2 regions of the Priestia sp. 179-F W1.4 NHS genome follow, and region 1 is predicted to be linked to the other one. Evidence: predicted binding sites of a transcription regulator. Region 1 holds the regulator's gene; the other holds the start of a gene.

Region 1 (16,264 bases):
GTGAACCGAAGTGGGACAGTGAACGAACAGATTTAATTCAATCCGTTCAGTTTGATGACCGCGCTAAAATGGTGGCTTTTTGTCAGGCAATTCAATTCGCTTCGCCAATTAATTCACACGTAACGGCGTATCCTGCTTATATGCCAGGGTATGAAGATGATGTGATTATGGCAGCAGGAACGTTTATACAAGGAGCGAGCCTCGAGCTTACGGCAGATGGTCCTATCAGGCCGCCTTATGTCGCTTACGTGCAGGGTGGATTAACGTATGCTCATGTAAAAGTAGCAATATGCATGGCGGTAGATCAATTACTGACAAAAGAACTTTTATAAGATAGAAAGATTATTTCTCCCCGTTAAGAAGGAAAAAAATAAGCTATAAAAATAAACGAAGTGCTATTTATTTGTATAGAAAAAATGTTCAGAAAAATTTATGTTAGAATTACTAACATTCGGTTGACAGGTGAACTAACATAGCATACAATGTAAATAGTTAATCCAAAGGAGGAACTGAAATGAGTGACAACATTCGAAGAAATACGCCACTTTTCCCGATTGGAATTGTGATGCAGTTAACTGAGTTGTCTGCTCGCCAAATTCGCTACTATGAAGAACATGAATTAGTTGCACCGGTAAGAACAGAGGGAAATCGACGACTATTCTCATTTAACGATGTTGATAAGCTGCTTGAAATCCGCGATCTAATCGAACAAGGTGTAAACTTAGCAGGTGTAAAACAGCTGTTTCATCTTCAAAAGGAGCAAAAAGGGCATAAGCAAGAAGAAAAAGTTGTGGCAGAAACAGCAAAGCCAGAATTAACGGACGATGAGTTGCGAAAAATGCTTCGTGCAGAACTTATGCAAGCAGGCCGTTTTAATCGAGCAACTTTAAATCAAGGAGATATGTCCAGGTTCTTTCATTAATAAAGTTATCAATATTTATGCCGTTCGTATATGAGGGGTATAGATTATAAATATTATATAGAGATTTAGGGGAGGATCACACGATGGCAAAGTACACAAAAGAAGATATTTTCCGCAAAGTTCAAGAAGAGAATGTAAAATATATTCGTCTTCAGTTCACTGACATTTTAGGAACAATTAAAAACGTTGAAATTCCAGTAAGTCAATTAGAAAAAGCGTTAGACAACAAAATGATGTTTGACGGTTCTTCTATTGAAGGGTTTGTACGTATTGAAGAATCAGATATGTACCTATTCCCGGATATTGATACATTTGTTATTTTCCCTTGGACATCTGAAAAAGGTAAAGTAGCACGTTTTATTTGTGACATCTACAATGCAGATAGAACTCCGTTTGATGGCGATCCACGTAATAACTTAAAACGTGTGTTAAAAGAGATGGAAGAGTTAGGATTTACTGATTTTAACCTTGGACCTGAGCCAGAGTTCTTCTTATTCAAATTAGACGAAAAAGGCGAACCTACATTAGAATTAAATGATAAAGGTGGCTACTTCGACTTAGCGCCAACTGACCTTGGTGAAAACTGCCGTCGTGACATCGTATTAGAGCTTGAAGAAATGGGCTTTGAAATTGAAGCATCTCACCATGAGGTAGCTCCTGGACAACATGAGATCGACTTCAAATATGCTGCTGCATTAAAAGCTTGTGATGATATCCAAACGTTCAAACTTGTTGTAAAAACAATTGCACGTAAACATGGCTTACATGCTACATTTATGCCAAAACCATTATTTGGTGTGAACGGTTCAGGTATGCACTGTAACGTTTCATTATTCAAAGATGGCCAAAACGCATTTTATGATGAGAACGGTAATCTAGAGCTAAGTGATACTGCTCGTCAATTTATCGCAGGTATCATCAAGCACGCACACAGCTTTACAGCAGTAACAAATCCTACTGTAAACTCTTATAAGCGTCTAGTACCTGGATATGAGGCTCCTTGTTATGTTGCATGGTCTGCTCGCAACCGTAGCCCATTAATCCGTATCCCAGCTTCTCGCGGCGTAGGAACTCGTGTTGAAGTACGTAGCGTAGACCCAGCTGCTAACCCATATTTAGCAATGGCTGTTCTATTAAAAGCTGGTTTAGATGGAATCAAGAACAATCTTGAAGCTCCAAAACCTATTGATCGTAATATCTATGTAATGACAAAAGAAGAGCGTGTTGAAGAAGGTATCGTAGATTTACCTGCAACATTAGCTCAAGCTTTAGATAGCTTCCAATCAAACGAAGTGATGGTTTCTGCATTAGGTGAACACTTAGCAGAGCACTTCGTTGAAGCGAAAGAAATCGAGTGGGATATGTTCCGTACACAAGTTCACCCTTGGGAACGTGACCAATACATGAGCCAATATTAATTTTTAAAAGTCGGAGAGATCGTTTGTACGTTCTCTCCGACTTTTTTGTTTTTCACAATGAATAAATAATATTCTGCATACGTAAATTGAATAATATAGCTTGTTTATAAAAAAGCTGCCTGTCGTATAATTTACAGGGAGCTTTTTTATTGTTTTGTTACATACAAGAAAGAATTTGTTTACATGAATCAAAAAGGATAAGCTTTTTGTCTCATTGAATCTATATGTAAAAGTAGTGTATAACAGATAGTGAGATTGTTTATGTGTTCACTCTGCACTGTATTTCAGTATAACTTCAGAGAGTTTTCAGCCAATCATAGTATCGTTAGAAAATACTGTTGGAGAGGAATGTAATAAAAATGAAAGAAGGAAATTTCTTTAAAGGTTTAGTGATAGGGATATTGATAAGCATTCCAATTTGGATTATTCTCATTGTTGTAGGCGTTCTGCTTTTTAAATAGGTCCTAACGTTATAAATAATAGACCCTCCTGATCTATACTTTAATCAACCAGAATAGAATTTGGACCAAAAGTATGTTAGGGGGAGGGAACCGCACGATGAATTGTGTGGATTTTTTTATTGGTAGGATGAACGTAGATTTCATCTATTTAGTTGCTTCTAGCAGTTGATTGGAGGGACTCATGCGGGAAAAGCGGAATAGGTGAGACTCCGCAGTAGCGCACGCGACGAGGAGGCTCACCAGCCTCCCGCGGAAAGCGAAGCCTTGCACGGAATTCACCAGCGATGTAACGAGCCATCCATACTAGCGCATTTATCCCATTTGTTCGTTTTTAGGTTGAAGTGATTTCGTTATGTCTCAATCTCCTTTTTTAGTAATTTTTCACTAAGTAGGCTAGTATACGTAGCACTTTTTTCCCTCATGCATATGTTAGCAATAAGGAGGGACAAGTAATATGAAAAAAATCTATCTTGATGCAGGGCATGGTGGGGCAGATGCAGGAGCAGTTGGAGCGAATGGACTGTATGAAAAAAACTTAGTGTTAAAAATTCAACAATATTTAATAAGCTATTTAAATAGCACTTACAGTGACTTTACGATTAAAACCACCCGTACCACAGATACTTTTTTATCGTTATCTCAGCGCGCTTCTCAAGCTAATTCGTGGGGAGCAGATGCATTTATGTCTATTCACGTAAATGCCGGTGGAGGAACAGGATACGAAGATTATGTTTATAGAAGCGCTAGCAATGCTAGTAAAACGTTTCAATCGATTGTGCACGGGCAAGTACAGCCAACGCTGCTGTCGTATAATCATCCGAATCGTGGACGAAAATCGGCCAATTATGCGGTGCTTCGCTTAACAAATATGCCTGCAGTACTAACTGAAATAGCTTTTATTGATAGGAGCGCCGATGCAGCACTTCTTCAAAATGAAGCTTTTTTAAAAAGCATGGGTGAATCGTATGCAAAAGGAATTGCCGTATATTTAAATTTACCTCGTCGTGCAGTTCCAAACCCAAATCCAACACCAACACCAAATCCATCACCTTCTGAACCAGGTGAAAAAACGTATACAATTAAGCAAGGAGATACGCTGTACAGTATTGCACAGAAGTACGGCATAACAGTACAAGCGCTTCAAGAAGCAAATACAGGGCTTTCTGATCCTTTAACACTACAGGTTGGAAAAACAATTGTTATTCCTTCAGGAACTTCACCAACACCTACTCCAACACCACCTTCTGAACAATATCCACTTCCCAATGGAATTTTAAAACAAGGCGATTCTGGAGAAGCAGTGAAACAGATTCAAAGAGCATTAAACGCGGTTAATTTTAAAGTAGGGTCAGTAGACGGAATATATGGAGTACAAACGAAAGATGCAGTCAGACGTTTTCAGCTTGTGTATTTTCCTTATGATGTAGATGGCATTTATGGTCCTCAAACGAAAAACAAGCTAGCAGCCGTTTTAAAAGCAAAAAGTTAAAGAAAGCAGGTCTTCTGTAAGCAGGCAGAAGGCCTTTTGTTTTCCCCTTAAAAGCGCCTTAAGCACTATTTTACCGTTTACGTAAAATAATGCTTTACAAACCATTTGTACGGGAGTATATTATCTAAGAACAAAGGATAGTTATGAAAGAAACATGTTATCGATCATACTCTTTAACCGAAAATTATATTGACCTGTTATCGCTTAATTCGTCAGAAGTGGGGGACCCAAATTTGTGCATTGTCACTTGGGGTGAATCCTTTTTTTAAAAGGTAGGGCTACTCTCATAGCCCGAATCCGACAGCTAACCCCATAAGCGTTTTGGAGAGGAGGTTTAAGCTGTGTAAAAACGCTGAGAACCCTTAGTGTTTTTTTGTGCGCTTTTTTAACATAAAAAGGTATTTTTTAGGGATAATATCACTTATTCATGAACTTGTAACGGAGCTTAGCAACGAACAGTGAATACTAGCTAAGCAATCATCGGAGGGAAATTACGTGAACTATTCAGTTCTCAAGAGATTATTGATTGGAAAGCCGCTCAAAACAAAAGAGTTAGGCGATCAAAAGCTTAGTAAGCTTAAAGCGCTGGCTATTTTATCATCAGATGCCTTATCTTCAGTGGCTTATGGAACAGAACAGATTTTGATTGTCCTTGCAACAGTGGGTGTGCTTGCCTATTGGTATTCGATTCCAATTGCGATTGGGGTATTGGTGCTGCTGACGGCTTTAATTCTTTCATATCGTCAAATTATTTATGCGTATCCGCAAGGCGGAGGAGCTTATATTGTTTCGAAAACCAATTTAGGAGAAAATCCTGGACTTATCGCTGGGGGATCACTGTTAGTAGATTATATTTTAACAGTTGCCGTGAGTGTTTCAGCAGGAACCGATGCTTTAACTTCGGCTTTTCCAACGCTGCATCACTATAACGTAGTAATTGCGTGTTTGCTGGTGATTTTTATTACGGTTTTAAATTTACGAGGTGTAACAGAATCCGCTTCTGTCTTAGCTTATCCGGTTTATTTATTTGTGATTGCTCTTATTTTGCTAATAGCGGTGGGCTTCTTCAAAATAGTGACAGGTCAAGTTTCACCTGAGCTTCATACATCTCTCGGTACCGTAGTGCCAGGTATTAGTTTGTTTTTATTATTAAAAGCTTTTTCATCAGGCTGTTCGGCATTGACTGGTGTCGAAGCTATTTCGAATGCAGTGCCTAACTTTAAAGATCCAGGTGCAAAAAATGCTGTTCATACATTAATGCTGATGGGCGGTATTTTAGCCGTTTTATTTTCTGGCATCACGTTTTTAGCTTATTGGCTTGGCATTTCTCCAAAAGCAGATGAAACGGTTGTATCACAAATTGCATCGAGTGTATTTGGACGAAATGGATTTTATTATTTTATTCAAGGTACCACAGCTCTGATTTTAGTACTAGCGGCGAATACAGGTTTTTCAGCTTTCCCTTTGCTTGCCGTAAACTTATCGTCTGATAAATACATGCCAAGAATGTTTCAAATTCGCGGCGATCGACTAGGCTATTCAAATGGAATTGTGACTCTGGGAATTGCTTCTATTGTCTTACTTGTCGCTTTTAAAGGAGCGACGGAACAATTAATTCCTCTTTATGCAGTTGGAGTGTTTATTCCATTTACGCTTTCTCAAACAGGCATGATTGTCAAATGGCTTAGAGAAAAGCCGGCCGGCTGGCAAGGAAAGCTAACCATTAACTTAATTGGTGCCCTCATTACCTTAACGGTGCTAATCATTTTGTTTACAACGAAGTTTTCACAAGTATGGTCCGTGCTTGTTTTCTTACCGGTTATCGTTTATATTTTTCATCGCATTCATACGCATTATGAAGCGGTAGGAGAGCAGCTTCGTATTAAGCAAGGAGAAAAGATTGGAAAGCTTGAAGGAAGTGTGGTCATTGTTCCTGTAGCAGGAATGACAAAGGTAGTGGAAAATTCATTGAACTATGCAAGAACGATTGGTGATACCGTTATTGCGGTGCACGTTGCTTTTGACCGAGAAAGCGAAAAGAGAATGGAAGAGAAGTGGGAAAAGTGGCAGCCTGATATTCGTATTGTTACGTTTCACTCTCAATACCGCAGTCTTGTGCGTCCGCTGTTTCGATTCATCGATATGGCTGAAGAAAAAGCCCGGGAAAATAATATGGCTATTACGGTTGTTATTCCGCAGTTCATCACGAAAAAAAGCTGGCAAAACATCCTTCATAATCAGTCCAGTCTGCTGTTAAAAGCACATTTGCTTTACCGTAAAAACGTAATCGTTACAACGGTACCTTATCGTTTTAAAAAATAATGAAACATGACTAAAAACCTCCAACTTATATGTTGGAGGTTTTTAATTTTTAAATTCACATACACTAACCATAATTGAATCTCATCAAAGGCACAAACGGAGGGATTGCATGAGTGAATTAATTAAGTTATTGCGAAAAGGAAATAAATCGGCCATGATGGCCGCTATAGTTAATACCATTATATCCATTATTAAAGGGATTGCTTTTGCTTTAACGGGAAATGTAGCGATGTTTGCTGAAACGATGCACAGCTTAGGAGACGCAGCAAATCAGTTCTTTGTTTTTATAGGTTCAGCATTAAGCAAAAAAGCTCCGACCAAACGATTTCCAAACGGATTTGGACGATTGGTTAATCTCGTTTTATTAGGGGCGGTTCTTGTAGTAGGAATTATGGCATTTGAAACGATTAAAGAAGGGTATCATCATATTCTTCATCCGACGAAGTCTTCAGGCTTTATTTTAAATATTGCAGTACTTGGCATCTCGGTATTACTTGAGATGTTTGTCCTCTTTAAGGCAATGAAAGAAATTTTGCACGATGTCGGAATGAATACTGCAGAGGTCAATGTTTTTACGCAAAGCTTTGTTCATCTAAAGAAAGCAAAGCCAGCAACTAAGCTTGTTTTTATGGAAGATCTGGTAGCCACTGGAGGAGGCGTATTGGCTTTAATTGCCGTTTTTATTTCGCGGTTTACGCCTTTTCATCAAGCTGAAGGAATTGCTTCTATGCTAATTGGTCTTATGATGTTTTTTGTAGTAGGACGAGTATTTTTAGATAACGCTGCTGGAGCGCTTGGTGAAGCAGATAAAGAAATGGAAATGAAAATTGGCGCCATTGTTATGCAAGATGTACAAGTGCGTGATATTCAAACGTTAATGGTGATGAAAGAAGGAGAAGAGCTTCACGTTGAATTAAAAGTAGAAATTGATCCTTCTTTAACAGTAGCAGAAGCGGATGATATTAAAGATCGTCTCGAAAATCGTATTTTACAGGAAAAAGGAATAACGGATGTCATTATTGAATTTGATGAAGATGATGGAATTCCTGACTGGGTGCCAAGCGATTTACAGCTTCAAAAAGAATAAAAAACAAGGAAGAAAACAGTTGTTTTCTTCCTTGTTTTTTTAGCTATATACTTTTTCACGCACGTTTTGAGAATCTGTTGAAGCCGCAGAAAAGTTAATAGTTTCACGTACAACGTAAATAGGTCTATTTTTACTTTCATCGTAAATTCTTGCGATGTATTGTCCCACTAGACCTAAACCAAGTAGCTGAATACCGCTAAAGAAAGTGATAGCTACCATAATCGAAGTCCAGCCAGGCTGAATATTTTCACCTATCAGCCAAACAACAATCGAATAACTTAAAACGAGAAGTGATACAAAAACTGATAACAAGCCAATAACCATTACTAAACGTAAAGGTTTCGTTGAAAACCCAATAATTCCATCTGAAGCAAACTTGATCATCTTTTTTAAAGGATATTTTGTTTCACCAGCAAAACGCTCATCGCGCTCATATTCTACATATGTTTGCCTGAAGCCGATCCAAGACATCATTCCTCTTACGAAACGATTGCGTTCAGTCATTTTTTTGAATACGTCCGCAACTTTTCGGTCGATAATACGAAAATCTCCCGTGTCTTTTGGGATTTCAATATCAGACATATAATTTAAAAAGCGATAAAAATACTTAGCCGTTGTCAATTTAAAAAAGGTCTCTCCGCTTCGCTTCTTGCGCTTTGCGTATACAATTTCATAGCCTTGCTGCCATTTAGCAATTAATTCAGGAATCATTTCAGGCGGATCCTGTAAGTCAGCATCAATAATTACGATAGCATCACCTTGAGCATAGTCAATACCTGCTGTGACGGCAGTTTGGTGCCCGAAATTACGGGCAAAATCAATAATTTTTACGTTAGAATCCATAGCTGCTACGTCCTTTAAGATTTCAATTGTTCGGTCTGTACTGCCGTCATTGACGAAAATGAATTCATAGTTAATGTGATTTTCATGCATGACGGAAAGCAAGCGATTATAGCATTCATTAGCTACTTCTTCTTCAAAATACATAGGTACCACGATTGAAATTAGTTCTTTCATGCTTTACCTCCTATCGAGTGATTGTTTGTGTGCTTAAACGTCCATATTTTATTAAGAAAAAAATTAAAAAACATTCCTATACAAGTAGACAACAGTTGTCCAATTATCGGATTAGCAGGTGTATAGTGTACAAGAAGGAATAAGCAAGATGTATTAATTGCTAAAGTAATAAGGTTTACGATGAAAAATTGAGCTAACATCCATTTATGTACAGTTGCTTGAAACACCCACGATTTGTTCCAATAGTAGCTGTTTATGACGCCAATGAAATAGGATAGTACGTTAGCCAATATATAATTCATATCAAAATGAATGAGTGCTAAGTAACTGATAATAGTGAGCAGGGTATTCATTATACCTACGAATCCGAATTTCAGGAATTTTATCACGGTTGCATAATCCCTTCCATTTAATTTATCTCTTCACATTTTGCCTGTGGCTTATTTTTAGTAAACCGTACTAGTAAATAAGATAGAATCACTGAAATACCAAACCCTTCGAGCAGCATAAAGCTTGGAAAAATAAAGAATCGATAGCGAGTTTGAATTTCAATAAGCAAGTGAATAAGAACGTATCCTATGATTAGTAATAAAAACAGTGTATACGGATATTTATCCTGCTTTTTCAGGAATAAACATATAAGTCCAATAATGGAAATAATAGTAGTTGAAACGTAAATGATTCTTTCATAAATTTGAGCAGCACTAATTAATTTCTCTTTATTAAAAGGTACATCTTCTTGAGGAGTTAATGAAATACTCCAAAATGTAGATGCATCCGTTCCTCCCCACATATTCAGGAATTTAATGTGAAAGAGATCTAAAAGTTGCTCTTTATCTGCTACACGCTCTTTAATTACTTCTTTTTCTGCTTCAGCTCGTTTTTCTCCAATTGGCATACCCATAAAACGACTAGCATCCTCTGAAGAATAAGAACCGCTTGTTTCATAATTAAAGCCAATAACGAATTTCCATAAAGGATCTCTGTTACTTAAAGGATATTTAGAAATACCGCTCGCTACAAAAGAGTAGTTGATCAGCGCATTTGCAATAAAAAAAGTAGCCAGTACGCCTACGAGGTTTTTTCCTATTTTCTTTCGACGAGTTTTTAACTCAGCAGCATCCTTCGCTTTAATGTAAGGTTGAAGAATTTGCAAGATGAAATAAATGAAAACAGCAACGATAATAATGGGTCCCAGAGGGCGCATTAAATTTCCTAACGACAATAGAAGACCAATATAAAGCCAGCTAAACTTGTTATGAGCAAATCTTTTTATAATAAGGTAAAAAGCTGCATAAAATAAAAAAGTAGCTAAATGCTGATTGGTTAACACTGAGCTGTAGAGAATGTTCGGAATGTAGAACGCATATAGGAAAGCTGCCATTCTCCCAGCAAGTTCGTTAAATACTTTAGCGCCAATTAGATAAATAAAAATAACGGTTCCAGTAGAATAAAAAATATTTAACAATTTTAATGTGAAAATGCTATCTCCAAAACAGCGAATAACAATAGATTCATAGAATGAAAAGCCTAGCTGATATACCCATGTAGTGAAATAAATGCTTTGGTTAAATTCATAATTTCCTTTTGCGATATTACGTGCGGCATCTAACATGACAAGAAAGTCAGATTTTACAGGTGTTTGAACAGAAAGCATCCATGCTAATCGAACACCTAAGGTCAAAACAATCAGTAAAATAAAAAAAACAGTTTTGTTCATGTATCTACTTGCAATAGCTATTAGAAAAATGACAAGGAAAGTGATACATATTCCTTCAATAATAAATGAATTACTTAAAGCCAAGCCTTTTAAGTCCAATGAATTTGTCATCGCACTATAACTGCCCCATAGAGACCATGTAAGAATCATGACACATAAAAGAATCAGGCTTTTGGATAAAAATGAGTTAAGCATATTACCTCCTGCAAATTATTTCAAAGATAAGGTACAAAATTCCTACCCTATGATACCATATTTTATTATTTTGTATATATTTTTCTTATAGAGTATAATGTTAGATTGTTCTGAAATTACAACAGCGGCACAACGTGTAATAAAAGGTTCAGTGGAGTAGGCAGTGATTTAGTAATAGATAAAAGAGGTTGGGAAAAAAGGATTTTAGTCGAAGCGAAAAACGAACCATTAATCATCATGTTTGATTGGGGGTTCGTTTTTTATGGTGCACGTAGGTTTCATTTGTTTAGTTCTTTCCAGCAGTTGATTGGAGGGCAAGACGAAGAATCCCGCGGAAAGCGAAGTTTTGCACGGAAATCAACAGAGGTGTCACAAGCAATCCCTGCTAGCTTATTTATTCTATTTGTTTCCCTTTAGACTTGCTTGATTTAGTTATGTCTCAATCTCTTCTTTTTTATAATGTATTTTCTGATGCGAACAGCTTTTATGTTTTAAATCGATCTTTTAATAAATTCCATAGGGAACTCACTCCGAGACTAATGCTGATCAGAATTCCTGATAAAGCTACTATTAAAGCGATATATTCAAAGATAGAAAACTGCTTCATACTATCCCAATTGATGTTTCCCTTTAGCTCGCTAATAACTAAATTCATTCCGTAAATACCGGAAAGAACGGTATAAATCGTTAAAATTAATAATAAGTAATTGTGACGCTTGGCCGCGATTTTCTCTTGATTTTGATACAAAGTACCAAGGGTTTCTTTGACTTCTTGATAAAGAGAATTGATGTGGAAGATTTTTTTAAAGAGCTCAGAAAACTCTTGACCTTCCGTGCGAGAGCTAATTTCTAAAAATAAATATTTACCTGAAAATACAGTAATAGAGCGAATTAGTCGCTCGATGCCCTCTGAATTTTTATGAAACGTGAGCTGAGAATACTCATAGGATAGTTTTAGCAACACGATTTTATAGAAAAAATGCAAAAATAAATTATAGTAATGTTGGCCAAATAGATGATTCATCAAAAGCTGATCCGTTTTAGAGTCTGTCGATTTAGAAATACACGAAAACACATGGTCTGTTATAACGTAATAGGTTTCAGGAGCCCATCTGGAATACACGTGTTTGGTATTATACGTTTTAATATACTCATGGTTGTGTGCAGAGATAAACGGTTTCCCGTCAGGCGTATAGCTATTTAGCTGCCCAGTACGAAATAAAGTTGTGGAGTTAATTTCTTGCTCTTGATTTACCGTTACATAACTTAATACAAACATCCGTTCATCGATAAAATAAGGAAGACTCCCGACGTGCTGTTCACGCGTCGCTTCTTTTTTGATGTGTTCGTTCAAAAATGGCGCGAGCTGTGAAAAAATGTAATCCTGTACTTTGCTATAGCGATGATGTTCATAGGTAATGGTGGATCCATGCTCTTCAGCAAGCTTCGGTTCTAATACACGAAAATGATTCATGAATTCTAAAATGTCATCATAGGTGTAATGATTATGACTCATCTCAGTGCGAATGGTCATGACGCCAATTTCAAAAGGACATAAAAAAACATCCACAGACAGCACGTTGCTAGACACGGTGGTGGAGGAAGTTTGTAGCGTAACGGTATGGTCTATTTTTTTTGAAAATCGAAGCAAGCCTTCTTTTTCGCACGAATCAGGAAATAGAATACATTCAATGTAAGGAAGAAAATATTGATCCAAGCTATCATGAGATACGTAATACTGTTCTCCGTAGTATTCTTTTTCTACATGTTTGTTTTGAATGGAAAAAAACTCAAACATATTTGCTTCTAGTGCATGAACAAGCTGCTCTTTATTTTTTCGATCAAAGGAAAAAGGAAAAAGAAACATGTTCATTGCTTTGGTAGGCATAATAGTTTGAAATGGTTCTGTTTTCCTTGGTGTATTGGTCATAAACTACATCCTTCTTATAGTCGGTTGTATTTTTTTTGAGAGTTGAAAAAATGCAGACAGAAAGTAAAAGGTAAAACAGGCTTTATAAAAACCGCTCTACCTGCCTGTAATGATTCGACGTATTATTTATAATATGCCAATTTTTTTAGAAAACAAACGTAAAAAAAACCAACTAACATCATGATTAGTTGGTTTTACATACAGTGTGTGATTAGTGAATCGTGCGATATACACCAGTGACTTTTCCTAAAATCGTTACGTGGCGAAGAATAATAGGCGCCATCGTTGAATTTTCAGGCTGTAAACGAACGAAATTTTCTTCTTTGAAGAAACGTTTTACCGTTGCTTCGTTGTCCTCGGTCATAGCGACCACAATATCTCCGTTATTAGCAGTTTGCTGCTGACGTACGATTACCATATCGCCATCTAGAATACCTGCTTCAATCATACTTTCTCCCATAATTTCAAGCATAAACACATGATCATCTGGAGAAACGAATTTATCTGGAAGAGGGAAATATTCTTCCACATTTTCAACGGCTGTTATAGGAAGACCCGCTGTTACTTTACCGATAACAGGAACATTAATGACATTGCTTTTAGGGATGTTTACTTCGTCTAGTTGAAGAACTTCGATTGCTCTTGGTTTTGTTGGATCTCTGCGAATTAACCCTTTGCTTTCTAAACGAGCTAAATGCCCGTGTACAGTGGAGCTAGAGGCTAATCCCACCGCTTCCCCAATCTCACGAACAGAAGGCGGATAACCTTTTAATTTTACTTCGTGCTTAATAAAATCTAGTATGTCTTGTTGACGTTTTGATAGCTTCATATTTTTCACCTCGATTTTAGCTATTCTTTAGGTGAATTATACCACGTGATGTGTCAATATACAAACATAAGTTCGAAGAATTCCATTGACAGAAACAAATGTTCTCAATAAAATAAGAACATATATTCTGATAGGGGGATCATAATATGCACCAATTCTTACATTCTATGAAACATTACGCTATTTTTTTTGCAGTTATTGCTGCACTTACATATGTATTGACGCTGGTTTTAGGAGCGGATAAAGTAGATTTAGACAAATATTCAACGGTTACTATTACAAAAGGAGATACACTTTGGGACTTGTCCAACAAGTATCATAATCACCATCATTTGACCACCAATGAATTTGTCAAATGGGTTGAAGACGTCAATGATCTAAACTCAGACACTGCCCAGTCTTTATCTCCTGGAGATAAATTATATATTCCTGTTTTAAAAAAAGAGTTACATAATCAAGTGGCAATTGAACAGTAGTGTGTAACGGCCGTTCCTGAATATTGTTAGAAGCCGAAAAGGTCGTGATAAAAGTGGACGCCATTATTTATTGCCGTGTAAGTACGGATAAAAAAACCCAAGAAACATCTTTACAGCGCCAGCAAGAAGAATTAAAAAAGCTTGCTGATCTTCACCATCTAAACGTAAAAAAAGTCGTAATGGAAAAAGCAAGCGGATATGACGTAGACAGAGAGGGTATATTGGATGTTCTTCATACAATGAAAGAAGAAAAAATATCTGTGCTGCTCATTCAAGACGAAACGCGATTAGGCAGAGGAAATGCCCGAATTGCGCTTCTTCATGCTTTTCATAAAGAAAATGCTACGATTTATACGATTAGTCATCAAGGTCAGCTTCAGCTTTCAGAATCTGATTCGATGGTGTTAGATATTATTAGCTTAGTGGAAGAGCATCAGCGGAAATTACATAATGCTAAAATTAAAAGAGGAATGAAAAGAGCCGTAGAAAACGGTTATCGTCCGCAGCAAAATTTAAAAAATCAAGGAGTTAACTCAGGAAGAGAAAAAAAAGAAGCGCCGATTGAAGAAATTGTCCGCCTTCGTCATAACGGCTTAACCTTTGCTGAAATTTCAGTTACGCTAAAAGGTTTTGGTTATAATATTTCAAAAGCAACGGTACATCGTCGCTATCAAGAGTATCAAGAGAGTGCTCAATCTCTTGATAAAACGAAAGAGATTTAGTAAGATGACTACATGTTGCCGGAACGGTTCGGTAATTTTAATTATTGATTATAAGGAGATAGGTTTTATATGCTATCAAAAGATAAACTTGCTCGTATTAATGCTCTTTCAAAAAAGGCAAAGGCTGAAGGTCTGACAGAATCTGAAGCGAAAGAACAGCAAGAGCTACGTCAGGAATATTTAAAAGTTTTCCGACAATCTATGACAAACCACCTTCATACGATTAAAGTTGTGGACGAGGAAGGTAAAGATGTTACGCCTAAGAAGTTAAAAGAGAGCAAAAAGAAGCGTCTTCACTAAGACGTTCTAGTAAAACTAGAGGGAGAGTTCCCTCTAGTTTTTTGTATATTTTTAATAAGGCACACAAAAACTGTAAAAGTGGAAATTTTTTTGGTTCAAGTATTGTACAAATAAGCAAATCATTAGTATGATAACATATGTACATAGTTTTGAAAGGGATGAAGAGTATGACACAACGTATTGAAGATCTTTCGATTGCAACAATTCGTACTTTATCAATCGATGCGATTGAGAAAGCAAATTCAGGTCACCCAGGTATGCCAATGGGAGCTGCTCCAATGGCATATACATTGTGGACAAAATTTATGAACATCAATCCAAAGAATCCAAACTGGTTCAACCGTGACCGCTTTGTATTATCAGCAGGACACGGATCGGCACTATTATACAGCTTGCTTCATTTAGCTGGATATGACTTATCAATTGAAGACCTTAAAAACTTCCGTCAATGGGGAAGCAAAACACCAGGTCATCCAGAGTTCGGTCATACAGCAGGTGTTGATGCAACAACTGGTCCACTAGGACAAGGTATTGCAATGGCTGTTGGTAAAGCAATGGCAGAACGTCATTTAGCTGAAACATACAACAAAGAAGGTTTAGAAATTGTAGACCACTTTACGTATGGTATTTGTGGTGACGGAGACTTAATGGAAGGTGTATCTGCTGAAGCAGCTTCATTAGCGGCACACTTAAAATTAGGACGCTTAGTTGTTTTATACGATTCAAATGATATTTCTTTAGACGGAGATTTAGATCGCTCGTTCTCTGAGAACGTAGAAGATCGTTTCAAGGCTTACGGATGGCAAGTAATTCGCGTTGAAGACGGCAATGACTTGACAGCGATTGCAAACGCAATTGAAGAAGCAAAAGGCGATTTAACACGCCCAACGCTAATTGAAGTAAAAACAACAATCGGATTTGGTTCTCCAAACCACGCGGGTACTTCTGGCGTGCACGGTTCTCCATTAGGTTCCGATGAAACAAAATTAACAAAGGAAGCTTATGCATGGACATTTGAAGAAGATTTCTATGTGCCAGAAGAAGTGTATGCTCACTTCAAAGCTACAATTGCTGAAGATGGCCAAAAGAAAGAAAACGAATGGAACGATGTATTTGCACAGTATAAAGAAAAATATCCTGAACTAGGTCGTCAATTTGAACTAGCAGTAGAAGGAAAGTTACCTGAAGGCTGGGAAGAAACGCTTCCAGCATACGAAACGGGTTCAAGCTTAGCTAGCCGTGCTTCTTCTGGAGAAGTATTAAACGCAGTAGCACAAGCTGTACCTCAATTCTTCGGCGGTTCAGCTGACTTAGCTGGGTCAAATAAAACAATGATTAAAGGTTCAGAAGACTTCACTGCAGCTGATTACAGCGGA
Region 2 (16,264 bases), on a different contig from region 1:
TTCTCCTTCAAGAACATGATGTATCATCTCCCTACATGACATTGCTTCTGGATCAGGGCGCCAGTCTAATCTATCTTGAGGTATTGACATCCATACTTTTATACTTCGACGTCTCACTTCTTCAAAGTTTAGTAAAATAAAACTCATCGCATCCATTTTCGCTCACTCCTTTAGTTTTACTATAAATATAACATATCCAAAGTCTTACAATGAAAAATATGGATGGTTTTATAAATATTATCTGTTTATTTAGATTAATCATTAATTTTTCAAGAAAGCCTGTTAATATAGATTTATTAAAAATTAGGAGGAAGTTATGAGACAAAAAATAATTAGAATTAATAAACCAAGCATATATAATTTTGATTTAATTTTAAGGTACATAAAAAACTCGCCCTCTTTTGTAATCGAGAAGGTTATTGAAAACACATATTATAGAGCTTTTATAATAGGGGGAAGAACGTACCTAGTACTAGTTAGGGACGAAGGAATCGATAGTAAGTACTTGGAAGTTAAAGTTATTGGTGAAGAAGTTAAGAATAATCAGGTTCAACTAGTAAAGGAGAAAATTATCACAATATTTTGTCTGGAACAAGATATAAACAAAGCTCAAAAGTCTATAGCTAATGAATCTAAGATAGGAAAATTAATAAAAATGTACGAAGGGTTTAGACCTGTTTTATTAGGAAGTGTCTACGAATCCATCATATGGGCAATCATCGGTCAACAAATTAGTGCAAAAGTTGCTCATAGGATTAAAAAGAGTTTGTTAGAAAAAACAGGAGCTAAAATAATAATTAATAACTGTGAATATTATACAGATTTATGCCCCCACAAGGTGATGAAGTTAAATATAAACCAACTTCGTGACTTAAAGCTAAGTCAAAGGAAAGCTGAATATATTCATGAAATAACTAAAGCCATTATAGATGAAGAGCTAGACTTAAGTTGCTTATATTTATTAGATCGTGAAGGGGGTTGTAGCTATTTAATGAAACATAGAGGTATAGGAAAATGGACGGCAGAGTCAATACTAATGAGAGGTATAGGACGTCAAGACATTCTACCCGCAGGAGATTTAATTATACGTAAAGTAGTAGGAGAGATTTATGAGTATAACGAATTATTAACAGAATCACAAGTTAGAAAAATATCTACTCAATGGAAAACTGCGGAAACCTGGATTACTCATCTATGCTGGTTTTACATGCAAGAAAAAATATTATAAATGGAATATTTGTCGGTTTAAAATAAACGAAAAAAAGTATAATTTACCTGTTTTTGTTTGAATATTATAAAAATTGGATTTAATTGTTGAAAATGCCTTTTTAATGCAATATTATAAATATATCTTTTAAGAAATGGAGGTGTTAGTTATGAAGGTAAAAGTTAAGAAAACAACTAATAAAGCTGCGGTATTAAACGGTATTCCAGGCTAAAACGTTATCATTATGTGAACTACTTACTTATTGTTTAAACTTCAAGTCTGTAAATATAGGGAACTATCATATGATAGTTCCCTATTTCAATAATTAAGAGAAATGGAGTGAAATGTAGAAAATGAAACCTAAGTTCAAAGAGACAATCCCTGTATTTTTTATAAATGATGAAATCCATATTGGTGAAGAAGATGGAGTAGCAGGAGTTATTGAAGATCCCAGTGGAAGTATTAAGTATTTAATTTCTCTTATTAACGGAAAAAATTCTATAGAAGAAATAATACATTTAGTCCAAGAAAAGTATCCAAACATAAAAGAAAATGAGGTATTGGAAGGGATAAAGGCATTAGATACAGAGAAATATTTAGAAGATAATTCTTTGAATCCTCAATCTATAGGAGATTATGAACTCGAAAGATACAAAGCAAACCTTAATTACTTTTCGCTTTTTACGTCTTTAGAGGACAATAAGTACAATGTGCAAGAAACTATCATAAATACAAAGGTTGCTTTGCTCGGAATCGGAGGTTTAGGTAGTCAAATACTATATCATCTATCTGCATTAGGTTTTCATAACATTAATGCATTGGATTTTGATACTTTGGAATTAAGCAATTTTAATAGACAGTTGTTATATTCTGAAAAAGATATTAATAAGTTAAAAACGGAATTAGCAAAGGAAAGAATATCGCGTTTTAATCCTAATGTTAATTTAAACGTTACTAATAAGCGTATAGAATGTGCTGAAGATGTAATGGCACATATTGAAGGTAGTGATTATGTAATTTGTGTAGCCGATAAACCAACCCTTCATATACAGGACTGGGTAAATGAAGCAGTAGTGAAGTTAGGAAAGCCGTTAGTTTCAGGTGGAGTCCTAAACACAAGGGGCAGATTTTATTCTATGTTACCAGGAAAAACTGGGTGTGTAGAGTGTCATAAACAAACCATAATTGAAAGTGATGTTATAGTTAATAAGCAACTTGACAGTATGCATCAGATAAATTTTCAACGAAATAATGCTGCGATTAGTCCTAATGTAGCTATGTTGGCTGGTGCTATTGTAAATGAATTTTTAGGGTTGGTAACAGGTATTCAAACTCCAACATCATTAGGGAAAATGATGGAATTAAATTTCCTTACATATCAAACTTACCCTATTTCAGAGTGGAATAAGAAAGAGGATTGTCCAGTTTGCCATTCCGCACCTGTAACAGCAGGTAAATAATTATGATGGGGGGGTAAATGTTGAAATCTTATGAAGTACTAAAGAACAGAGATTTTTTATGCTTATTTTTAAGTGCCACAACAAGTAAGTTGGGCACGTCTTTTTTTCAAATCGCACTGCCTTTATTAGTATATGATTTGACTAAATCACCAAGTTTAATGGCATTAACATTTGTTTTAGAAATTACGCCTCAAGTATTGTTTAGTTTGTTAGGCGGAGCCTTAGCTGATCGTATAAGTAAGAAATACATTTTATTAATAGGTGATATTTTATCAGCCATTTTAATTATTATCATACCTCTCGCAGCTTTAATAAACGTGTTAGATATATGGATTGTATATGTGGTAGCTTTTTTAATATCAGCTGTGAGTGCATTTTATCATCCAAGTTTTGAATCAGTCATACCAGAAATTTTAGAAGGTGAAAATTTAATACAGGGTAACTCTTTATTCAAGTTATCAGAGACAATTACAACCTTTGCAGGCCCTTCAATAGCAGGCATTTTAATTGCTTTGGTTGGAACTCATAACTTATTATATTTTAATTTTTTTACGTATTTTCTTTCTGGAATATTCATTGGCTTAATAACTAAGAAATATAAAAGCCAGAATCCAGTTAATAGTTCTATAATGAATTCAATAGCTGAAGGAGTTAAATACGTTATAAATACTAAAAAGATTTTGATAGGGACTATTCTCATATTCTTAATCAATGTGGGTTATGGTGCTATGGAAGCTTTATTTATGTTTCATCTAAAGGATAATTTACATTTATCGGCACAGTATATTGGTTTAATATTTTCCCTACAAACCTTAGGGTCATTTGTAGCAATTTATGCTGCAAATAAACTAAATAAATTACCACGGGGAAATATAATTATCTATTGTGGTGTAATAATAGGTTTAGGTCAAACTATCCTTACTTTTTCAAACACTGCAGTTATTTTGTTAATAGTCTGTAGAATTGTAATTGTCGGTTCGGTAACATTATTAGCAATTAATTGGTTTACCCTTAGACAAGAGATTGTGCCATCAGCCTTATTGGGAAGAGTAATTAGCTCAACTCGTATGTTAGCTTTTTTGGCTTTACCGATTAGTGGAATGCTAGCAGGTGTTGCAGCTGAATATATTAGCGTCTCTTTAATTTTTATTTCAGCAGGCATCCTAACGATTGTGGCGTCTTTAATCGGCATTAAGACCTCTCTATTTGAGACCCAACAGTCTATAGATCAACCTATTAATAGTAGCAACAAGTAGATAATTACTTGGGTTGACTTGAAACATATTGATATTTAGTGTATTCTTCTATAAGAACTTCATACTTGGAGTTTAAACAATAAGTAAGAACCCCTTTAACATATGGTTAATAGGGGTTTTTAATTTTTAATCCAAATGTGCATCTGATATACAAGCAAAAATCTTTTTTCATACCGAAAATACGAGTTATGTTAAGTAAAACGTAAAGTATTTGATGAAAATAATCAGTTTAACTATTTACTCTTAGTGATGACAAATGGATGGGTGTCACCAAAAAGTTGGCTTACCGACCATAAACCAAAGCATAGTCATTAATAGAATGATATAAATCCAAATAGATCTCTCTAGTTTAGTTGCCAGTTCTTTTTTATTTTGTCCTTCCTCCTTGTACTTTCGAAGTGTTGGTGAAAAAGCACGGGCCAGAAAGAACAAGGAGCAAAAAAGGAAAATCAGTGTCATTATAATCCACGGCGTAGTCCACGTCCATGGGCCACACATAACGAGGAGTATCCCTGTGATAACAAGAACATGGCCCGTATGTTTTGCGAGCCTAACAACAGATTGAAATGTGATCAAATAGGCATTCATTTCTTGTTCTCTTGAACTATGTAGTTTTTTAACAATTGGTAAGAGAATAAAAAAAGGACCAATCGATAAAATGACACTAGAAACATGAATATATACTAATATACGGTACAACAAATCCATTTCTTTTACCTATCAATCGTTAACTAATCTGAACTCATGCACCCATACCCTCATTTGCGGAAGCCAAGGCATCCCAGGATGATAAGACAAAATAGATTGTTTATATTCCTCTACTGTAGCATAGCCTTCCTGGCGAGCATTTTCATCTGTTAATTCACCTAGTGATTGAGAATAAACTCGTTCAACTACAAATTTTTGATCTTCTAAAACCATTATCTCTCCTACATCAGCATATCTTCCATTTCGGCGAGTTGCTGTTTTGCTGCCTTTAATTACTTTATTTACATCATCCGGCATTGTTACAAGTCGATCGATTGTACATGTTTTTGGTGGCAATTCATTTTGTGCTTCATGGTTACTCATTAAAAAAACTCCTTTCATTTCTTGACTCGTATTTAATGTATCATATTTTTAACGACGAATTACATTTGAATTTATTAGGTGGAAATTTTCTCTAATAAATCTATTATAATTTATCCCTTTTCTTATTCGATAGTCCAAGTACATAACATAATGTATATAAGAGGATGAATTATTTTTTGAGCGTATAATAAGGGTTATTTTATAAATTGAAGTTTCAATAACTGTAAGTATTAAAGGTATAAACCTACTTTTTACAAAAAAGATATTTCTTTGGCTGGTTTGTACAAAACTTTCTCCTTTACAACTAGATGCGTTTATTGTATGATTACACAACAGGAACATTTGTTCGATATTAAGGGTTTAGAGATAAATAAAGGAACAACAGAATAAACCAAGACAGTTAAACACAAAATTTTCTCGCACGGAGCAAAAAAATTTGAGCCAATCCTTATTATTTATCCATATACATTGTCGTTTACTGTAAACGTACTAACAATCGGAGGTTTTAAATTATGAATGATAAACAAGCAGCACTAGATATGGCTCTAAAACAAATTGAAAAACAATTCGGTACAGGATCAATTATTAAGATGGGGGAAGGCACACATACAAAAGTTGAGGCATCTAGCTCAGGCTCACTAGCTTTAGATATCGCTCTTGGAATTAATGGTTATCCAAAAGGAAGAATCATGGAAGTGTACGGACCCGAAAGCTCAGGTAAAACAACAGTTTCCTTACATGCGATTGCAGAAGTACAAAAAAATGGAGGTCGAGCTGCCTTTATTGATGCTGAACACGCACTTGATCCAGTTTACGCAAGAAAACTAGGTGTAGATATTGATGAGTTACTGTTATCTCAACCAGATACTGGTGAGCAGGCACTTGAAATTGCTGAAGCATTAGTTAGAAGTGGTGCTGTAGATATTATTGTTGTTGACTCAGTAGCAGCATTAGTTCCGCAAAAAGAAATTGAAGGGGAAATGGGAGATTCTCACGTAGGTCTACAAGCTCGTTTGATGTCTCAAGCACTTCGTAAACTATCTGGAGCAATTAATAAGTCTAAAACCATTGCTATCTTCATCAATCAAATCAGGGAGAAGGTAGGCGTTATGTTTGGAAATCCGGAAACAACGCCAGGTGGAAGAGCACTAAAATTCTATTCTTCCGTTCGTCTTGAGGTTCGCCGCGCTGAACAACTTAAACTGGGAAATGACATAGTTGGTAACAAAACAAGAATTAAAGTAGTCAAAAATAAGATGGCACCTCCTTTCCGCATTGCTGAAGTAGATATTATGTATGGAGAAGGTATCTCAAGAGAAGGAGAAATCTTAGATATTGGTTCTGAAGTAGATATTGTTCAAAAGTCTGGATCTTGGTTTTCATATAATGGAGAACGTTTAGGACAGGGAAGAGAAAACGCTAAGGTTTTCTTAAAAGAAAACCCTGAAATCAGAGAAGAAATTAGAAAAAACATTATTGATTTTAAATATGGTAATACTGACAACGATAATGATAATGATAATGATAATGATAGCGATAGTGAAAACGAAAGCCAATAAAAACATACAATGCCTTTCCCAGCAACTTCAAGTCCATTCATTTCATTAGAAGCATAAAAAGTTAAAAATAACCTAAATGATAAAGTAATACAGAAACTAAGAGAGAACTTATTCTTTTATCAATAACTATACTTACTACACATATTAAAGCGGAAATCATTCCACTTCCTAGACAATTATTAAGAATTAAAGACCCCTTAATCATATACTTTTTATGCATAGGCCAGTCCTTTAAAAGATAATTGTGAATCCTACTAAAAAGCTACCTTGCTTGCTGAGGTAGCTTTTTAAATTCACTTTTTATACTGTTGAGATAGTTAGATTATTTATTAGAGGTTAGCTCAAAAGAAACAAACAATGAAGTACCTTGGGTGGATATATCTAACCCCATGAAGAATTGTCAGGAAGACCTTATTGAACCAGTAAGAATTAAAGGGATAGACATCAGTTCTCCTCAATAGAGAGCTTAGGAAAAATTGATAGCAGGACAGTGTATAGATATTGAGTTTCAATATAATTATTACTGATAATCATCCTTACCTCAACTGCTTTTTCATCTGACACATCTGCGGTGATAAGTAACACTTCTGCGTTTGGTGCAACTTCTAACACTTTATTTTTTGTTTCTTGTAATGAAGAAGCGTTTAAATCAACGAGTGAAAGTTTTGCTCAGCATCTTAAGCAGTTCTCTTAATACATGTAAGTCTTCTCATTTACATGTATTGAGAAAAAAAGAGTTTAGAAATATGATTCAACAAATCGATTCAAATGTGTGAAGACCTATTAGCAAGATAAACATCTTCGCTTCTCTCAAACACCTGAAAACTTCTTCAGCATATTCACAGCATCTAAACTGTATACATTTTGTATTAGTTTTGTTTATATTTAGTTGAGGGCAAACGTCCCGAAAAAAAAGAAGAGGAGTGGGAAAATGAAAAAAATCTTTTCAGTAATGGCGGCAATGGTTTTATTATTGGCATTTGGGGCTGGTGTTTCTGCGGCTGGCAATGATGCAATGGTCAGAATCGTTCATGCTTCTCCAGATGCTCCGGCGGTTGATGTTGTAGTTGACGGTAAAACAATTGTTGAAGGTGCTGAATTTAAAGCTGCCACAGACTACATGATGCTCCCTGCAGGAGAGCACAAGGTTGAAATTTTTGCAGCCGGAACAGTTGCTGACGGCAAACCGGTCATCTCGTCTGATTTAACAGTTGAAGCCGGCAAGGCCTATACGGTAGCAGCCATCAACAAACTTGACTCTCTTGAACTTAAAGTTCTGAACGATGATCTAAATGTAACAGAAGGAAAATCAAAAGTGCGTGTTGCACACTTTTCACCTGATGCACCTGCAGTTGATGTAGCAGTTAAAGGAGGAGATGTCCTATTTCCTGGAGCAGAATTTAAAGGTGTAACTGAATATTCAGAAGTGGATCCTGGATCCTACGATCTTGAAGTAAGAGGTGCTGGAACAAAAGATGTTGTTCTTGACCTTTCGGATACAGAATTAAAAGCCAATATGTCTTACACTGTAATTGCAGTGGGGCTTGCAGGTGGAGAACCTGCTCTTGAAGCACTTGTTCTTGCTGATCCGGCAATGATGCCTTCTGAAATGCCAAAAACAGGAATGGGCGGAACATCTGAAGATCAAACAAACAGCTATCTACCAATAGCAGCAGTATCAATCCTGGGATTAGGTGCTCTGATGGTATATGGAATCAAGAAAAAAGCAAGCAGTCATTAAAACGGCTGCCCTGTTGCTGCTATTAGCAGGGTGTTCCCAATCTGGTGAAGATTCGGCATCTAAAGTGAAAGACACTCGGATAGAAAATGTTTCTGCGGTCTCGGATTCATCGGGGACGGCAGCTGTAAAGCCAAAACCCTATAAGCACGGTGAAACAAAAGGAATTGAACCGAGCCGAATCAGCATCCCGTCTCTAGGCATACGTGCTGATGTTGAATCCGTAGGCCTTACTTCTAAGGGTACAATGGAACTCCCCTCAGATGACAAGCTGACAGCATGGTATAAGAATGGAGCTCTTCCAGGCGAACAGGGAAATGCTGTCATCGCTGGACACGTTGACAATAAGACAGGACCAGCAGTATTTTTTGATTTAAAAAATATAAAGGTCGGAGAGGAAATCATTATTGTCGGAAAAAATGGCGGCAAGCTTACATTTATTGTACAGGAGAAAAAATCCTATCCGTATGATGATGCACCCATTCCGGCGATATTTGGATTCAGCCAACAAAAGAAGCTGAATTTAATTACGTGTACCGGTAATTTTGACCGCAAAAAGAAGACGCATTTGGAACGTCTTGTTGTAACCGGTTTTCTAAAAGAAGAAAGCCAAGATTGTGAAGTATGACCTTAAGGCACTGATATCTGACCAAGAAGAAACCCGAACTCATCGATGAGTTCGGGTTTCTTCTGCATTTAAAATACATTTGTAACGGTATCGCAGATTTGCAAAAATAGCTGCTGAATTATTAGGTGTAGATGGTGTTAGAATCTACCATGACCAAGCTTTGTGAAATTTTAGGGGAAAGCTACCTCTTTACTTTTATTTATTAAGGATTAAAATTGGGATATGCTCTATTAAATAAAAAAGACTACCTTACTAGAGTTAACGTTTTTTACGCTACTTAGGATGCATGCAAACCAAAAGTTTATACTGTCTGCATTTTAACACTCTTAAAGAAAAGATTTCAGTCTTAAGAACGAGATGAATATCAGTCCTCAACTATACTAACTCCAATATTTCTTCTAATGGACTCTGAGGAAAAGGTATCTTCTTATTTCATCTAGATAACGGAATGAGCGTTAAATTCAGTGGTATTTAGTAATATCAAGTTGGGAAAATTTGTAGAAAAAGAACTATTTTGTCGTCACTAAGTGTAAATAGTAAAAAATAAAATAAATAAAATACTTTATCAATTGCTTAACTAAAAAAACTTAAGTAAGGTTGCTTTTTAAAAACAGAGTCATCACAATGTTTATTTTTAAAGTTATATGTATATGAATCTACAAATCTGGCCAGACTAATAACGTATTCCCAACAGAACAACCTCCTGTACAGGAGGTTGTTCTGTTTTATAAATTATATACTTAGTTACCATCAACCAGCTTATTGGAACAAAAAGGGCATCTATCTATATAGTCGCCCTTTTTTATTTTACTGGCTTGCTTATTTATTAAAAGAACCACATAACTTATAACTGTTCCAAACATATTAAGTAGAACATCGTCTATATCTAAGCTACGCCCCATGAAATATTGAATAAATTCAATTAAACATGTAACAGATAAATCTCAGATTGTTACTTTTTTTACTTAACGAAACTTTCTTGATAGGGGTTTATTTTTATAGAATCCTTCAAAAAGGTTGCTATAGACCCACTTGAACTTGCTTTGTTAGGATAAAAGAGAGGAAACATTATGGAGTCCTGTAGTAGATATCTCCATTCTCGCAAATTCCATCTTGGGAGTAGATGCTGCTCATGATATAACAGCTAAAGTAGAGAATACATTAGCATAAGAACACGGTATAGAGGGTGCTAACTTACATGTGGAAACAAGCCAAATAGTAAACATGCCAATTAAAACGAATACATAAAGGGAAGGAATTAATCATATGGAATTAGGATATAAGAAAAACATACAGCTTAAAGATAGAGATTTAAAGTATAAAATAAAAGATAGTGAGGAAACAATTGAATTGATTGTTTTTATTGCACTTTTAAGTGTGATTTTTATTATTAATACTTTCTTTAAATTCTTATAGTCTTTTTTACATGTGATTGTATGAAAAGATATAGTATGTATGTCTGGACGTGCATATTATAGTAAAAAGCCACCTTTACTTCAAATACTAGATGGCTTTTTATTTTATTAACGATAATAATTTCTTTAACACTCTGCAATAGATTTGAATATTTTGTTCGTGAAAATATATCTTTTTAAAAACACAAAAACTCATTCATAATGTAAGAAAGAGCTGGGAAATAATAATTCGTAAAAGTGAGTCATGATTTTTTTGTCTGTTGACCTATACATTTAGTTTATTATCGACAGCAATATTCTTCAGGGTTTACACATATAAAAACACCAAGTTGTATTAGTGATGACCTTCACGTTTGGTGGTAGAGCAAATAGCTGACTCATCATGAGGGTGCTCTTCGTTTTCTAACTGGATAGTTGCATGCTCAATTTCTTGATGTTGAAGTTTGGATTCAATTTCTCTTAATATGACCTGACTTTCCAGGAAACTTATTTGATTATTTAACACCACATGACAGGATAATGCATTTTTCCCACTAGTTATACTCCAAACATGTAAATCGTGGACATTTAGTACACCTTTAACTGCATGAATTGTTTCCATTACTTTTTCTAAAGAGATTCCTTTCGGTGTGCCTTCCATTAAAATTCCTATTGTCTGCTTTACAATTTTCCATGCGCCCAAAGCAATTAAGAATGCAATAAGAACACTTAGGATTGGATCTACGATATTCCAGCCAGTGAATAGGATAATAAGTCCTCCGATAATAACTCCTGCCGAAGCCATTGCGTCCCCAATCATATGAAGTACGGCGCTTTTCACATTGATGTTGTCTTCCTTCCTTAAGCCAAGACCTAAGTAAAGGTTCATGGCTAAACCAACAGATGCACTAATAAACATCCATGTACTTCCCACTGGTTGGGGATCCTTAAAGCGATCAACCGCTTCGTATAGTATGACAACAGCAATAACAATTAACGTCATGGCATTAATAAAAGCAGCTAGTATCCCTGAACGGTGATACCTGTAAGTGAAATTTTCCGAAGCTGGCTTTTGGGCTTGGTGCATAGCAAACCACGATAGCCCTATGGCTGCATGCAATATCTGTAAGTACATGTCCAGCATCAGAAAGTAGGGCTAAGCTGTGTGAAATGAATCCTCCAATTAATTCGACTACCAGGATAATTAAAGTAAGAAAAAATGCTAATTTCATTTTCCCAATCGGAGCATGGGAGTGATTGTGGTTGTTTCCCATAAAAATCTCTCCTTGCTGCAAAAACATGATCATTGTTTGAAAAAACGTTATTTCTCTTGTTCTGGATTTCACTAAAAGTAGTTTATTCAAAAAACTCAATGGGTGGATCTTTAAATCCCCGAAAGCCTTATATACTAAAGATTCCTTTTAAGACAGTAGATATAGAATGTTAATTCTTTTATGATGGGATGGTGCTTTTAAGTTCTGGGAAACCCTAACAGAAGCTTCATCATTTAAAGATTTAATTTGACCATTTGTTTTAGTATTTTCAACTTCATCAAAAATCATTTATGTCACTCAAAAGCTGTTTCCAAATCAATCTCATACTTCTTTTTAACAAATCAGAAAAAATTCGGATCACGACTTTTGAATTTCTTATGTAATATGATTAATCTTATAAGAATAAAAAAGAGACCTTATAAATTAAGATCTCTAAAATTTTCTATATAAGTTTAATGACTATGAAATAGTGAAAGGGAATAGTGATAAATATAAATAATTAGTACTCCTAGCGATATTAATAGCCATACATGTAGGTTTCTGAAGTGACTAATAGCCTTTCCTATTATTTCATGAAAAATAACAAAAGATAGGGTACCAATTGCTCCTCCGGTCGATAAAGCTTGTATTTTAAGCGAGGAAGCTTGTACACTTTCTCCAAGTAATAAACTCCCTCCTAAAGATAGTGATAGAAGGACTATAATGAATAAAAAGAAGACGTTAGGTATTTTTGCTATGGAGAGAACGGTCATTAGGGCCATACCCTCTGGAATTTGGTGTAAGAGGGTAGCTACGAATACGGAAGTTGACTGATGTAGATCTGTTATCCCAAAGGTAATTCCTGTAATAATATTATGAAAAAAGATTGCAGCCGTTAATAAAATAAGTGACTGAAAAGGTGAAATTGCACTATTTGTTTTATGCAAAAAGAGGTCAATGCATAGCATAACGATATATCCTGCTACGATACCTAATAGAACGCCTTTTAAATCATACAGATGCCATGTGGAAGGAAGGATATCAAAAAATAACAACCCTAATAAGATTCCTCCACATATCGCATACATAAACTGAATTCTACCTCGTGACAGGTGACTAACTAATTTAAGAAGTCCTCCACCTACTAATAAACCCATTAAAGAACCTAAAGTAAATAAGGTATTTATTTCTATATGCATAATTGCTACTTCCTTTCGGCTATATGTTTTTTTACAACTAACCTATTCAAAGGAAGGGCAATCATACCTATGTTTTATAAATGGTTAAAAAATAAAAGTACATGATATTAACTTTGGAGTGATTTTTAGGTGAATCACTAATAAAAACGGACATACTAACGTTATCTAAAGAAGAGGTGTTACTATGGAATCTCCTTTTGAAATGATAACAGATGTGGATAAGGTGGAAAATGCTTATTATATAGAAGTGAAGCCAGGTGAGTACAATGCAAAGTATTGGAATAAAGAATCGGTCTATTTTGCTGATGAAGCTTTTGCTTATTTCTACACCACGATTTGCAAGTATGTGCCACAGTATGAACCTACCCAAGTGACAGAAATCAAAGCAGAAACATGGCTGAGGATCAGTAATCAGCTGCAAGAACTCGCGTATTTTTTGAGCACCAACCCGCCTATGATTAAACTAAAGAAATGGATTGATTTTAGTAAAGTAGAGGAAACGTACAAACAGTTTGATCATCACAAAAACAAGTACATTCGTGAGTTGATTAACATGATCAAAGAATTTACAGTGTGGATAACAAAGGTATGTCAAACACACTCGTATATCACCATTTTGGGCACTTAATGGGAATTGACATTGCTTATTGTAATCTATAAGCTATGCAGAAAGTGAAAGAATTTCTCAAAACGAATATGGCATATTGGATGGAAACCTGAAAAAGAAAACGCGTTAGGTTTCTAGGGACTGGATAATGTCAAATTAATTGGAACTTTTTTATCGACAGCAAGGCACTTTATAATATCTCCAAGCGGTGTATAGTGAAAATTTCACTATATGTCTCAGAGTTGAGATTCTAATGAAACAGTTAGAATCTGAAATGCTGATTATGTTAACTGGGTTTGTATATGTGGTATACATAAGCGCTTAACTTGTTTAATCCCAGACTTTAGGACGATCAACTCCCATTGTTCTTAAATACTGTAAGAGTTGTCCTGCGTGTACGGACTCATGATAACCTATACGCAATAACATATCACCTAAAGAACGAATATAGCCTACATCTGAACGATCTATTTGAATACATGTTAAATCTTCATCTGAAAAGGTACTTATCATCTCTAGAAATTGTTGATGGTATATGTCTGCAAATTCCAATTCACTTTTTACACAAATCAATGGTTTTTTTCAAAAGGAGAGTCAAATTCTTTTAAGCTACCCCTATTTTTAATAGCTAGATGATAATAATATTCTGACTCTAAGACATGTCGAACCATCTCTATGCATGTCATAGCTTCTTTATATGGCTTCCAATCCAATTCAGTTTGAGGAATTGCTTCCCATATCTTTATGCTTCTTCTTCTAATCTCTTTTATGTTTAATAATATGATTTCGGTTGTGCTCATGCTTTCTTCCCCCTTTTTATCTTCTTAGATAATTTCACCAAATTAAAAAGAGAAACATCTAATTATTTCAAATGTTTATGGTTCTTATAATGCGTTTTATGTTAATTAACTCGGCATATTGTATTCATTAATTTATCTTTTCTTATAATGTGTTAAAATGTAATTATAAGGAAAAAGGGGATGTTTATATGTTTACAGTGGGAATTGATGTTAAGAAAACAGAAAAAGAATTAATCATAAAATGGCAACTTGCTAAATTTAATATTGCACTAGAAGATATTATTGAGATTACGGAAGACGATACGTATGGAGGTAAAGAAGTTGATGCAATCCGTATAGGTCCTCCATATGGAACAACTGATCGAATTTTCATTAAAACTAAGAAGCAAAATTACATACTTTTCACTACAAACAGGGCGACAATCATAAACAGAATAAACTCATAATCGATAGTTTTTATTTATACATAATGGCCATATCTAACCACAGATGTGGCCATTAATATTTAGCTTCACTACCAATAAAGTCCATTATATTAATTACAAATCAAATATCGTATGTATTTTTATTTTTATTTATATTTACTTTTAAATACTTTGTAAAGTAAGCAGCGAGTAATAGTAACATCATATTAACAACCCAACTTATTGTACCGTTATAATTTAGCCACATCGATAAAAAACAATTAATGGATATGATATAAAAACATAAACTGGAGAGAAGTTCTTTAGGTTGAAAACCTACCTTTTTTATTCTAGCTCTTAAAATGAAAAAGTAGAGCACAGTTGTTAGTACTAAAAGCGGTATTACTACATGTAACAAATAAAATACACTCCTATTTCTTTATTAATCCTTTAAAGGGTCATTTTACCATATAGTTGAATCTGCGCCAATAACGTGGTTTATAAAAACTAGAGGTATAAAAAAAATTAAATAGAACTTAAAAACAAAAGAACCTACCTTTTGGGAGAGGGGGGAACTTCTTTTGCTCATTAAATAGGAACCCTAGACAGTTGTCTCAGTGTTAACACCTGTCTTTTGTTAATATTCAATACAAAAACGGTTACAGTATTAATTGTTTACAAGTGGAAAATAAAACATAATTTATTCTAATTACTAAAAATCACAATGTTATAATAAAAGGGGTTTGAAAATATTTAACAACTAAGAGGGGATAAACATGATATTTCTTACTCTGTTTTTACTATTAATTATTGTAGGGTATCCAGTATGGGACTATTTTTATTTAAAGAAAATAAAAAACAATCAACTAAACAAATGGAGAATGTACGGGGAAATTGTTATTACTCAATGGATATTGGTCATCATATTTCTAGTCTATTGGTTTTTGACTAAACATACGTTTAACAACTTATTTTCTATTAAAAAACCTTTATTTTCTTTAGATAAAGATTTTTTACTGTCTGCGGGAGTGGGGGCAGGAATTAGTATTATAATGATTGTTTTTATGATTTCCTTTTCCAAAAATGCTAGAGAGAAAATTTCCGAAGGATTAAGTGATGAGAGTATTCAATTCCTGTTGCCATCAAACTTCAAGGAAAGGCTGTTTTTTCTTTTGGTAGCAGTTACAGCAGGAGTTTGCGAAGAGATTATTTTTCGTGGTGCAATGTTTCATTATTTCGACCACCTCCCTTTTCATTTATCTACCGTTGCAATTGGAATTATTTCAAGCCTGTTATTTGGAATTGTTCACCTATACCAAGGCTGGAAAGGGGTACTATTCACTTCCTATTTAGGTGGCATTATGTTTTTTCTTTTTGTGGGGACAGGCTCTTTGTGGGTTCCTATCGCACTACATTTCATTATTGATTCGAAGTTTGTCTTTTTGCCTAATAAAAAGAGCCCTTCAAGTGTAATTAAAGAAAATTAAATCACTATTATCAAGAGATACTTGAATAAATGATTATTCAGGTGTTTTTTTTATTACTATTCATTTCTACCTTTAAATTGAGTATTGAAGTTTCATAAAATTTCCTTTTTAATGTGTTCTGAGAACAGAATTTATAAAGAGAGCTTTTTATATCGTATATAAAGAATTCACTTAGAAAAATGTTAAAATAAAATCAAAAAC

Evidence for each region. The regulator LexA, encoded in region 1, represses DNA repair genes until DNA is damaged. The targets are predictions, from matches to a motif close to CGAACATATGTTCG.
Region 2: recA (recombinase RecA) is a predicted target of LexA. The motif match lies at 5,330-5,343, and genes of this name have one in related genera.

What each region holds. Positions count from the first base shown of each region.
Region 1 is NZ_JBIQFF010000001.1:790,821-807,084, forward strand. It holds gene ACH0CI_RS04010 (methionine gamma-lyase family protein) at 1-332, shown strand, start outside; gene ACH0CI_RS04015 (MerR family transcriptional regulator) at 515-922, shown strand; gene glnA (type I glutamate--ammonia ligase) at 1,006-2,340, shown strand; gene ACH0CI_RS04025 (hypothetical protein) at 2,950-3,099, opposite strand; gene ACH0CI_RS04030 (N-acetylmuramoyl-L-alanine amidase) at 3,256-4,290, shown strand; cyclic di-AMP (ydaO/yuaA leader) riboswitch at 4,482-4,624, shown strand; gene ACH0CI_RS04035 (APC family permease) at 4,786-6,612, shown strand; gene ACH0CI_RS04040 (cation diffusion facilitator family transporter) at 6,722-7,699, shown strand; gene ACH0CI_RS04045 (glycosyltransferase family 2 protein) at 7,739-8,716, opposite strand; gene ACH0CI_RS04050 (GtrA family protein) at 8,713-9,105, opposite strand; gene ACH0CI_RS04055 (ArnT family glycosyltransferase) at 9,126-10,631, opposite strand; gene ACH0CI_RS04060 (hypothetical protein) at 10,914-11,048, shown strand; gene ACH0CI_RS04065 (magnesium transporter CorA family protein) at 11,116-12,561, opposite strand; gene lexA (transcriptional repressor LexA) at 12,773-13,390, opposite strand; gene yneA (cell division suppressor protein YneA) at 13,537-13,866, shown strand; gene ACH0CI_RS04080 (YneB family resolvase-like protein) at 13,920-14,588, shown strand; gene ACH0CI_RS04085 (DUF896 domain-containing protein) at 14,658-14,888, shown strand; gene tkt (transketolase) at 15,056-16,264, shown strand, end outside.
Region 2 is NZ_JBIQFF010000002.1:28,210-44,473, reverse strand. It holds gene ACH0CI_RS10725 (DinB family protein) at 1-156, opposite strand, end outside; gene ACH0CI_RS10720 (DNA-3-methyladenine glycosylase family protein) at 317-1,228, shown strand; gene ACH0CI_RS10715 (HesA/MoeB/ThiF family protein) at 1,561-2,667, shown strand; gene ACH0CI_RS10710 (MFS transporter) at 2,688-3,923, shown strand; gene ACH0CI_RS10705 (DUF2269 family protein) at 4,191-4,625, opposite strand; gene ACH0CI_RS10700 (ASCH domain-containing protein) at 4,644-4,994, opposite strand; gene recA (recombinase RecA) at 5,507-6,553, shown strand; gene ACH0CI_RS10690 (DUF4397 domain-containing protein) at 7,485-8,294, shown strand; gene ACH0CI_RS10685 (class F sortase) at 8,263-8,919, shown strand; gene ACH0CI_RS10680 (VanZ family protein) at 9,660-9,842, opposite strand; gene ACH0CI_RS10675 (hypothetical protein) at 10,186-10,335, shown strand; gene ACH0CI_RS10670 (cation diffusion facilitator family transporter) at 10,669-11,400, opposite strand; gene ACH0CI_RS10665 (cation efflux transmembrane domain-containing protein) at 11,321-11,545, opposite strand; gene ACH0CI_RS10660 (ZIP family metal transporter) at 12,040-12,765, opposite strand; gene ACH0CI_RS10655 (hypothetical protein) at 12,950-13,393, shown strand; partial or broken gene ACH0CI_RS10650 (DinB family protein) at 13,703-14,172, opposite strand; gene ACH0CI_RS10645 (SunI/YnzG family protein) at 14,361-14,618, shown strand; gene ACH0CI_RS10640 (CPBP family glutamic-type intramembrane protease) at 15,353-16,063, shown strand.